DNA from 2 places in the Fundidesulfovibrio putealis DSM 16056 genome. Region 1 is predicted to be linked to the other one. Evidence: predicted binding sites of a transcription regulator. Region 1 holds the regulator's gene; the other holds the start of a gene.

Region 1 (4,472 bases):
TGGCCTGGTTCACACGCACCGTGACCCAGCGGTCCTCGAAACGACCGGAATCGTTGTTGGAGAGCGTGACCTGACGCTCAAAATAATTGTTGTCCAGGGCGGGCAGCAGGCCTAGCTTCACCAGGAGCTGGAAACCGTTGCAGATGCCAAGGATCAGGCCGCCTTCCTCGAAGTAGGTTTTCAGCTGCGCGAGCAGCGATTCACCCTGGGCGCTCTTGGCGTATTTCCAGCGGATTGCCCCCGCCTGGCCTGCGCCGAGATCGTCGCCGTCGAGAAATCCGCCGGGAAAAATCAAAAAGTTGTAGCCGGGAAGACGAACTCTTCCGGCTGTGATGTCGGAAAAGTAGACGATATCGGTCTGGTCTGAACCGGCCAGATTGGCCGCGTGGGCGGACTCCGCCTCGCAATTGGTGCCGTAGCCGGTGATGACCAGAGTCTTGACTTGGGCCATGAACAACGCTCCAGGGGTTTCTTGAAAAAAGTGGGCCAGTCGCTTAGACGTATCCGCAGACATTACGTGCCCCCGCGCGAAGCGTCAACCGGGCGGGGGTTTTCCTTCTATTTTCACAGCCCCCAGGAGGCAGGGCTCTTTTATGAAAACCAAATTTATATTCGTCACCGGAGGCGTGTTGTCCTCCCTGGGCAAGGGACTGGCCGCCGCCTCCATCGGCGCGCTGCTGCAGGCGCGCGGTCTGCGCTGCACCATCATGAAGCTGGACCCCTACATCAACGTGGACCCCGGCACCATGAACCCCTTCCAGCACGGCGAAGTCTACGTCACCAACGACGGGGCCGAGACCGACCTGGATCTGGGCCACTACGAGCGCTACCTGGGCGTGGCCATGTCCCAGAACAACAACGTCACCTCCGGGCGCATCTACAACAACGTCATCCAGAAGGAGCGCCGTGGCGACTATCTGGGCGGCACCGTGCAGGTGATCCCGCACATCACCGACGAGATCAAGCGTTCCATCCTGAACGTCGCCAAGGACGAGGACGTGGCCCTGATCGAGATCGGCGGCACCGTGGGCGACATCGAAGGCCAGCCCTTCCTGGAAGCCATCCGCCAGCTGCGCGGCGACCTGGGCAAGGAGAACGTCCTCTACATCCACCTGACGCTCATCCCCTACATCCGCGTGGCCGGTGAACTCAAAACCAAGCCCACCCAGCACAGCGTCAAGGAGCTCCGGTCCATCGGCATCCAGCCCGACATCATCATCTGCCGCTCCGAGATCGAGCTGGACCAGTCCCTCAAGACCAAGATCGCGCTCTTCTGCAACGTGGACCCGGACGCCGTGTTCAACGCCGTGGACGTGAAGAATATCTATGAGCTGCCCCTGAAGCTCTACGCCGAGGGCGTGGACCAGAAGATAGCCATCCTGCTGCGCCTGCCCGCCAAGAACGCCGAGTTGGAAGCATGGCAGACCCTCACCCACAAGCTGAGCAATCCCCAGGGAGAGGTCAGCATCGCCATCGTGGGCAAGTACGTGGACCTCAAGGAGGCCTACAAGAGCCTGCACGAGGCCCTGGTGCACGCCAGCGTGGCCAACGACGTGAGCGTGAACCTGGTCTACGTGAACTCCGAGGAGATCACCGACGAGAATGTGGCCGAACGCCTGGGCGGCCTGGACGGCATCCTGGTGCCCGGCGGCTTCGGCTCGCGCGGCGTGGAAGGCAAGATCGCGGCCATCAAGTACGCCCGCGAGAACAAGGTGCCCTTCTTCGGCATCTGCCTGGGCATGCAGCTGGCCTGCATCGAGTTCGCCCGCAACGTGCTGGGACTCACCGAGGCCAACTCCGAGGAGTTCAACCGCCTGAGCCCGGACCCCATCATCTACCTGATGCGCGAATGGTACGACTTCCGCACCAAGAAGATCGAACGCCGCGACGCCGACTCTGAAATGGGCGGCACCATGCGTCTGGGCGCGTACCCCTGCGTGGTGAAGACCGAGACCAAGGCCATGGAAGCCTACGCCAAGCCCCAGATCGAGGAGCGCCACCGCCACCGCTACGAGTTTAACAAGGCCTACTACGCCCGCATGGAAGAAAAGGGCATGATGTTCTCCGGCCTGTCGCCCGACGAATCCCTGGTGGAAATGGTGGAGTTGCCCGAGCATCCGTGGTTTTTGGGCTGTCAGTTCCATCCGGAGTTCAACTCCAACCCCATGCGCCCCCACCCCCTGTTCCGCGAGTTCATCAAGGCGTCCAAGGCCGCGCGCGGCAAGAAATAAATGAGGCGTCCCGCCCGAATCGGCTCAAGGCCCGGCATGCGCCGGGCCTTGGCGCTGGCCAGGCCCGTGCGCCTCTTGGTGCTGGACGTGGACGGCGTGCTCACCGACAACGCAGTGAGCCACGACGGCCCCGGCCCCGGCCTCAAGCGTTTCGGCATCCAGGACGGCATGGGCGTGAAGCTCTGCCAGCACGCCGGGATCGAGGTGGCGGTGATCAGCGGCCTGGGCAACATCCAGGCCGAACAGCGCTCGCGGGAACTCGGCATCCGTGAATTCCACGGCGGGCACTTGCGCAAGCTCCCCGTGCTCGAAAAGATCATGGCCGCCAAGTGCCTCGAGTTCTCCCAGGTGGCCTACATGGGCGACGACTGGCTGGACGCGCAGATAATGGCCCGCGTGGGCCTGCCCCTGGCCCCGGTCGACGCGCAGCCGGAAATTCTTCGCATTGCCGCCTGGATTTCCAAAAGGCCCGGCGGATGCGGCGCGGTGCGCGAAGCCATCCGCTTCATACTGCTGGCGCAGGGAAAACTCGATCGAATGTGGCGCGAATGGCGTGACTGATTCCCCCCAAGTCTTGCCACGTGCGAGCTTTTAGTGCATAACCGCGCAGGTTGAACGGGCGCGTCCGGCATTTTTCTTGCTAGCCGCCCAAATTCAAACAAAGGAACGCGCGCGCACGATGGCCCTCGAGCTCAGACAGCAACTTAAGCTTTCGCAGCAGCTGGTGATGACTCCCCAGCTCCAGCAGGCCATCAAGCTGTTGCAGCTTTCCCGGCTTGAGCTGATGGAGACCGTGCAGCAGGAGCTTCTGGAGAACCCGCTGCTGGAAGAGGTCGTGATCGAGGACGAGCGTCCCGCCCCGACCATGGCCGAGGAATCCCGCGCTCCCGACGCCACTCAGGAAGAGGGCGCCATGCAGCGCGAACTCCTGAAGACCGCCGAATGGGACGACTACATCGGCGACTTCGCCTCCACCTCGCGCCAGGCCACCGCCCGCGAATACGAGGCCCCGGAGGAGGGAATGTCTTTCGAGGCCCGTCTTGCCTCGAAAACCTCTCTGGACGGACACCTTTCCTGGCAGATCAACCTTTCCCCCTTCACTGCGGCCCAGCGCGTCATCGCTGCCTCAATCGTTGGCAATCTGGACGGTATGGGGTACCTGCAATCCACGGTGGAGGAAATCGCCGAGGACGCCCAGGCAAGCGTGCCCGAAGTGGAAGCGGTTCTTTACGCCCTGCAGCGCTTCGACCCTGTGGGCGTGGCGGCACGCACCCCGCAGGAGTGCCTGCTGGTGCAGCTGGAATTCTACGGCTACACCGATCCCGTGCTCATCGAGATCGTGCGTGAGCACCTGGAAGACCTGGAAAAGAAGCGCTACAAGCCTCTTGCCAAGAAGTTCAAGATCACCATGGAGGAGATCAAGGAGTACCTGGACATCATCCAGACTCTCGATCCGCTTCCCGGATCGCATTTCAGCTCCTCCGACCCGGTGTACGTCAGCCCCGACGCCTACGTGTACAAGTACGGCGACGACTTCGTCATCGTGCTGAACGAGGACGGCCTGCCCAAACTGCAACTATCGCCGTATTATTCAGGCGACATGTCCCGGGGCAGCGGCGGCAAGGACAAGGACTACTTCCAGGACAAGATGCGCTCTGCGCAGTGGCTCATGAAGAGCCTGTACCAGCGCCAGCGCACCTTGTTCAAGGTCCTGGAATCCATCGTGAAGTTCCAGCGGGATTTCTTCGAGGTGGGCGTTACCAAGCTAAAGCCCCTTATCCTCAAGGACGTTGCCGACGACATCGGCATGCACGAATCCACGGTGAGCCGCATTACCACGAGCAAGTACGTGGCCACCCCCCACGGCATTTACGAGCTCAAATTTTTCTTCAACTCCTCTTTGGAGTTGGACGACGGCACTTCCGTCGGTTCCGAATCGGTGAAGGCGCTCATCAAGCAGCTCATCTCCGGCGAGAACCACAAGAAGCCCGTCAGCGACGAGCAGATCGCGGACATCCTCAAGCAAAAATTGCAGGTCAACATTGCCCGCAGGACCGTGGCCAAGTATCGTATGGCCATGGGTATCGAGTCCTCGTCGAAGCGCAAGGCTGTATTGTAATCACACCGCATCCACCCGCGGACACACATCGGAGGAAGATATGAACATTGCTTTTCACTTCAAGAATTTTGAACCGTCCCCCGGCCTGCGCGAATACGCCAACAAGCGTTTCGACAAGCTGG
Region 2 (4,472 bases), on a different contig from region 1:
CCACTTCCTGGAGGAGGCGGCCCAGGCCCTGGGCAAGAAAAAGCCCACACCTCCGCCCGAACTGGCGCAAAGGCTGGCGGCCTACGCCTTTCCCGGCAACATCCGCGAGCTCAAGGCCATGGTCTACGACGCGGTGAGCGTCCACCCCGGCAGGATGCTCTCCATGGAGACCTTCCTCAAGGCCATCGGGCAGTCTGCCACAGCCCCGCCCGCCCCGGCCATGAACCCCTTCACCGCGTTCGAACGCCTCCCCAGCTTCTCCGAAGCGGCGCGGGCGCTGGTGGAGGAAGCCATGAACCGCTCGGGCGGCAACCAGACCCTGGCCGCCCGCCTGCTGGGCATCTCCCAGCCAGCCCTCAGCAAGCGCCTGAAGCTCATGCGCCAGCCAGCAGGCGACTGACCATCCAGGGGCGTCGTGGCTCCCCCCTCCGCCTGACCGGGCGCGGCAGGCGGATTGGTCCTGCGGCGCAGCCCGGACAGCCCCCCTGCGGCAACACGCCGCCGACGATCCGGTCAGGCGCGACTGTGCGCGTCTTGACTTCCATGTCTTTGTTTTTCACAGGTATTGTGCCGATGCCCCGCGTCCCCCCACAAATCACCCCGGACATGGGCCAGGAGTATGAGATGCCCGCACGATTCCCATGTCACGTTCCGCTCCCATCGGGTTTGCATCGGCTGGCTCCAGGATCAGGACCGCGCAGCGCAGCCGGGATCCCAAACATGCTGGCCGCTTTGTTGGCCTGCCTGCTTCTGCTGGGCGGCCTGGCCCCAGGCGGCGCACGCTCCGCCTGGGCCGCGCTGCTGGTGGAGGAGATGTCCCTCCCGGCCAGGTTCAGCCAGGGCGGCCCCCCCACCCTCCTGGAGGCCGTGGTGGTCCGCCCCGGCGACGCCTCGCGCCATCCCCTGGTGGTGATAAGCCACGGCACCCCCCGGGACCCCAAGGACCGGCCGGGCATGAACGCCATCTCCAGGCTGCGGGAGGCTGAGGAGTTTGCCCGCAGGGGTTTTGTCGTGCTGGTTTTCATGCGCCGGGGCTACGGCTCCTCCGCCGGGGGCTTCGTGGAAGGCGTCGGCCCCGGCGACGACCCGGACTACGCCGCATCAGGCCGCAAGGCCGCCGAGGACATCCGCGAGGCCATCCGTTTCATGAAGACCATGCCCTACGTGGACCCGGACACGATCATCTGCGTGGGGCAATCCGCAGGCGGCCTTGCCACCCTGGCCCTGGCCTCGGACCCGCCTCAGGGCGTGGTGGCCGTCATCAACTTCGCGGGGGGCAAAGGCTCCAAGGCGCCCGACGTGGTGATCAAGCCATCCAACCTGGTGAGCGCCTTCGCCCAGTATGGCCGCACCGCGCGCGTCCCGGCGCTCTTCGTCTACAGCGAGAACGACCGCTTCTTCGGGCCTGGGCTCGCACGCGAGCTGTACGCCGCCTACACCTCCGCCGGAGGCAAGGCCCAATTCGTCATGGCACCCGCCTTTGGAGAGGATGGGCATACTCTCTTCTCCCGCCTGGGCATCCCCCAATGGACGCCCTATGTGGACGCATTCCTGGCAACCTGCGGCCTGAGGCAACGCGCCGCGCCCATGGCTGTGGAGCGGCCCAAGGTCCCCGCTCCCCGCAAACTGTCCGAAAAAGGCAGGACGGACTTCGAAAACTACCTGGAGTCCCCGCCCCACAAGTCCTTCTTCATGGGGAGCAAGGGCGGCTACGGCTGGGCTTCGGGCAAGCGCACCGCAGAGGAGGCCGCCCGAAAGGCCCTGGAGAACTGCGAAAAATTCAACAATACCGGCTGCGCAGCCTTCATGATCGACGACACGGCGCAATAAGCCGCCCCCCAGACCAGGGCGAACCCTCATAGCCCAGGTTATGGCCATTCCTTCAGGAATTGCACGTAATACACTGGAAATGCTGCATTATGTTGCCCTGCCAACATTTGCCATAATCCAGGTTATCCTCCTTTGCCGACACCCCGCCGCACAAGCGCTCTATCTCACTGTATATTCTCGACAAACAGGGCTGGCATCAACCTTGCCTATTCATCGTGAGCGTCCCGCCGCGCCACGAAGGGCGGCACATCGGCGTATCGTGTCCTGCCCACGCCCGGCGGCAAGACATGCGCGGCATAGCCGGGCGGCCAGAACACCATGACCAGAACACCATGAGAGGAGCAACGATGAAACTGAACGTGAAAGCCCTGATCCCGGTGATCGCAGGATTGACCCTTTGGCTTCTGCCCGCTCCGGCAGGGCTGTCCTCCGGCGCCTGGACCTATTTCGCGATCTTCGTGGCCGTTGTCGCCGCCCTGGTCCTCGAGCCCATCGCCCCCGCCCTGGCCGGGCTCCTGGGAGTCTCCCTCGTGGCCGTGCTCAACCTGATCCCCGCCGCACCCGGCAAGGCGGGCACCCCCGCAGAGTCGATCAAGTGGGCCTTGTCCGGCTTCTCCGACGGCACGGTCTGGCTCATCTTCGCGGCCTTCATGTTCGCCCTGGGGTATGAGAAAACGGGCCTGGGCAAGCGCATCGCGCTGACCCTCATCAAGCTCATGGGCAGGCGCGCCCTGGGCCTCGGGTACGCCGTGGCCCTGGCCGACCTGATCCTGGCTCCGTTCATGCCCTCCAACACGGCCCGCAGCGGCGGCACCATCTTCCCCATCATCAAGAACATCCCGCCGCTCTACGGCTCGACCCCCGAGGACAACCCGCGCGGACTGGGCGGCTACCTGATGTGGACCGCCCTGGCCACCACCTGCGTGACCTCCTCCATGTTCCTCACCGCGCTCGCCCCCAACCTGCTGGCCCAGTCCCTGGTGGAGAAGACCGCCAAGGTGACCCTCTCCTGGAACGACTGGTTCATGAGCTTCCTGCCCGTGGGCATCATCCTCTTCGCGATCACCCCGCTCCTGGCCTACGTGATCTACCCGCCCACGAAGAAATCCTCCGACGACGCGCCCATCTGGGCTGCCGGGGAGCTTGCCAAGCTGGGCTCCATCTCCGCGCGCGAGATCATCATGGGGCTCCTGGCCGCCGGAGCCCTGGCCTGCTGGATACTCCTCGGCAAGGAGATCAACGGCACCACCGTGGCCATCGCGGCCATCTGCCTCATGTGCCTGTTCAACGTGGTCACCTGGGACGACATCGTGAGCAACAAACAGGCCTGGAACGTGCTGGCCTGGTTCGCCACCCTGGTCACCCTGGCTGGCGGCCTCTCCAGGACCGGCTTCCTGGACTGGTTCGCCAAGTCCATCTCCGGCTCGCTCCAGGGCCTCTCGCCCACGGCGGCCATGATCGGGCTGGTGGTGGTGTTCTTCGCGAGCCATTACATGTTCGCAAGCGTCACCGCCCACGTGGCCGCCATGCTGCCGGTGATGCTGGCCGCAGCCATGGCCGTGCCGGGCATCAACATGCCCCTGGTGTCCATGCTGCTGTGCTCCACGCTCGGCATCATGGGGGTCATCACCCCCTACGGCACGGGCCCCTCGCCCATCTATTACGGATCAGGCTACGTTAAGGGCAAAGAGTTCTGGCTGCTGGGCCTGGTCTTCGGCATCGTGTATCTCGGAGTGTTCCTCCTGGTCGGCTTCCCCTGGAACCTCGCCAGAGTGTAGCCGACCCGTTCGCTTCGCCAGCCTTTGCTTCGGAGTGACTCCGGAGCAAAGGCCGCACGTCTGGGCGGCCCCGGCCGCCCAGGCCAATACATGCAGGAGCACTCATGCGGAAAATCCCCGCCCGGGCCGTGGTCGACCAGGTCGCAGCCATGTGCGTCGCCGCCAACCGCCGCCTGCCCCCGGACGTCCATCGCGCCTTCCTGCGCGCCCAGGCGCAAGAGACGCCCATGGGGCGCGAAGCCTTCCGCCAGCTGCTGGACAACGCCGCCCTGTCCGCCGAGCTGGGCCTGCCCCTGTGCCAGGACTGCGGCATGGCCGTGTTCTTCGTGGAGATGGGCGAGGACGTGCGCGTGGACGGCATGGGCCTTCGCCAGGCCATCAATGAAGGCATGGTCAAAGGCTACCGCGAAGGGTTCCTGCGAAAATCCACCTGCGACCCCTTCACGCGCATCAACCGGGGCGACAACTCCCCGGCGGTGATCCACTTCGACATCGTCCCCGGCGACACGCTGCGCATCGTCATGACCGCCGAGGGTGCAAGCGCCGACAACGCCTCGCGCGTGGCCATGCTTGCCCCGCACAGCGACCTGGACGCCGTACGCGATTTCGCGGTGCGCTGCGTGGCCGAGGTCTGCCACGGGGTCTGCGCGCCTGTCAGCCTGGGGCTTGGCATTGGCGGCAGCTTCGAGCTGGCCGCGCTGAACGCCAAGAAAGCCCTGCTGCGCCCCATCGACAACATCCACCCCGACCCGGCCATGGCCCAGCTGGAAGAGACGCTGTGCGAAGCCGTGAACCGCCTGGGCACCGGCCCGCTGGGCCTTGGCGGAAATACCACCTGCCTGGGGGTCAAGGTGCTGGCCGCGC

What was found. Region 1 encodes sigma-54, which starts transcription at its own class of promoters, with help from an activator protein. Its sites were predicted from a motif close to CTGGCACGGNNNNTGCTT; they were not measured.
Region 2: a site for sigma-54 is predicted at 2,021-2,038, ahead of G453_RS0112620 (anion permease). Genes of this name have one in related genera too.

The regions. Positions count from the first base shown of each region.
Region 1 covers NZ_AUBQ01000004.1:182,856-187,327, forward strand. The annotation lists gene G453_RS0103770 (phosphoribosylformylglycinamidine synthase subunit PurQ) at 1-451, opposite strand, end outside; gene G453_RS0103775 (CTP synthase) at 594-2,231, shown strand; gene G453_RS0103780 (KdsC family phosphatase) at 2,232-2,792, shown strand; gene rpoN (RNA polymerase factor sigma-54) at 2,911-4,350, shown strand; gene hpf (ribosome hibernation-promoting factor, HPF/YfiA family) at 4,391-4,472, shown strand, end outside.
Region 2 covers NZ_AUBQ01000015.1:16,172-20,643, reverse strand. The annotation lists gene G453_RS0112630 (sigma-54-dependent transcriptional regulator) at 1-400, shown strand, start outside; gene G453_RS0112625 (CocE/NonD family hydrolase) at 721-1,830, shown strand; gene G453_RS0112620 (anion permease) at 2,178-3,608, shown strand; gene G453_RS0112615 (fumarate hydratase) at 3,713-4,472, shown strand, end outside.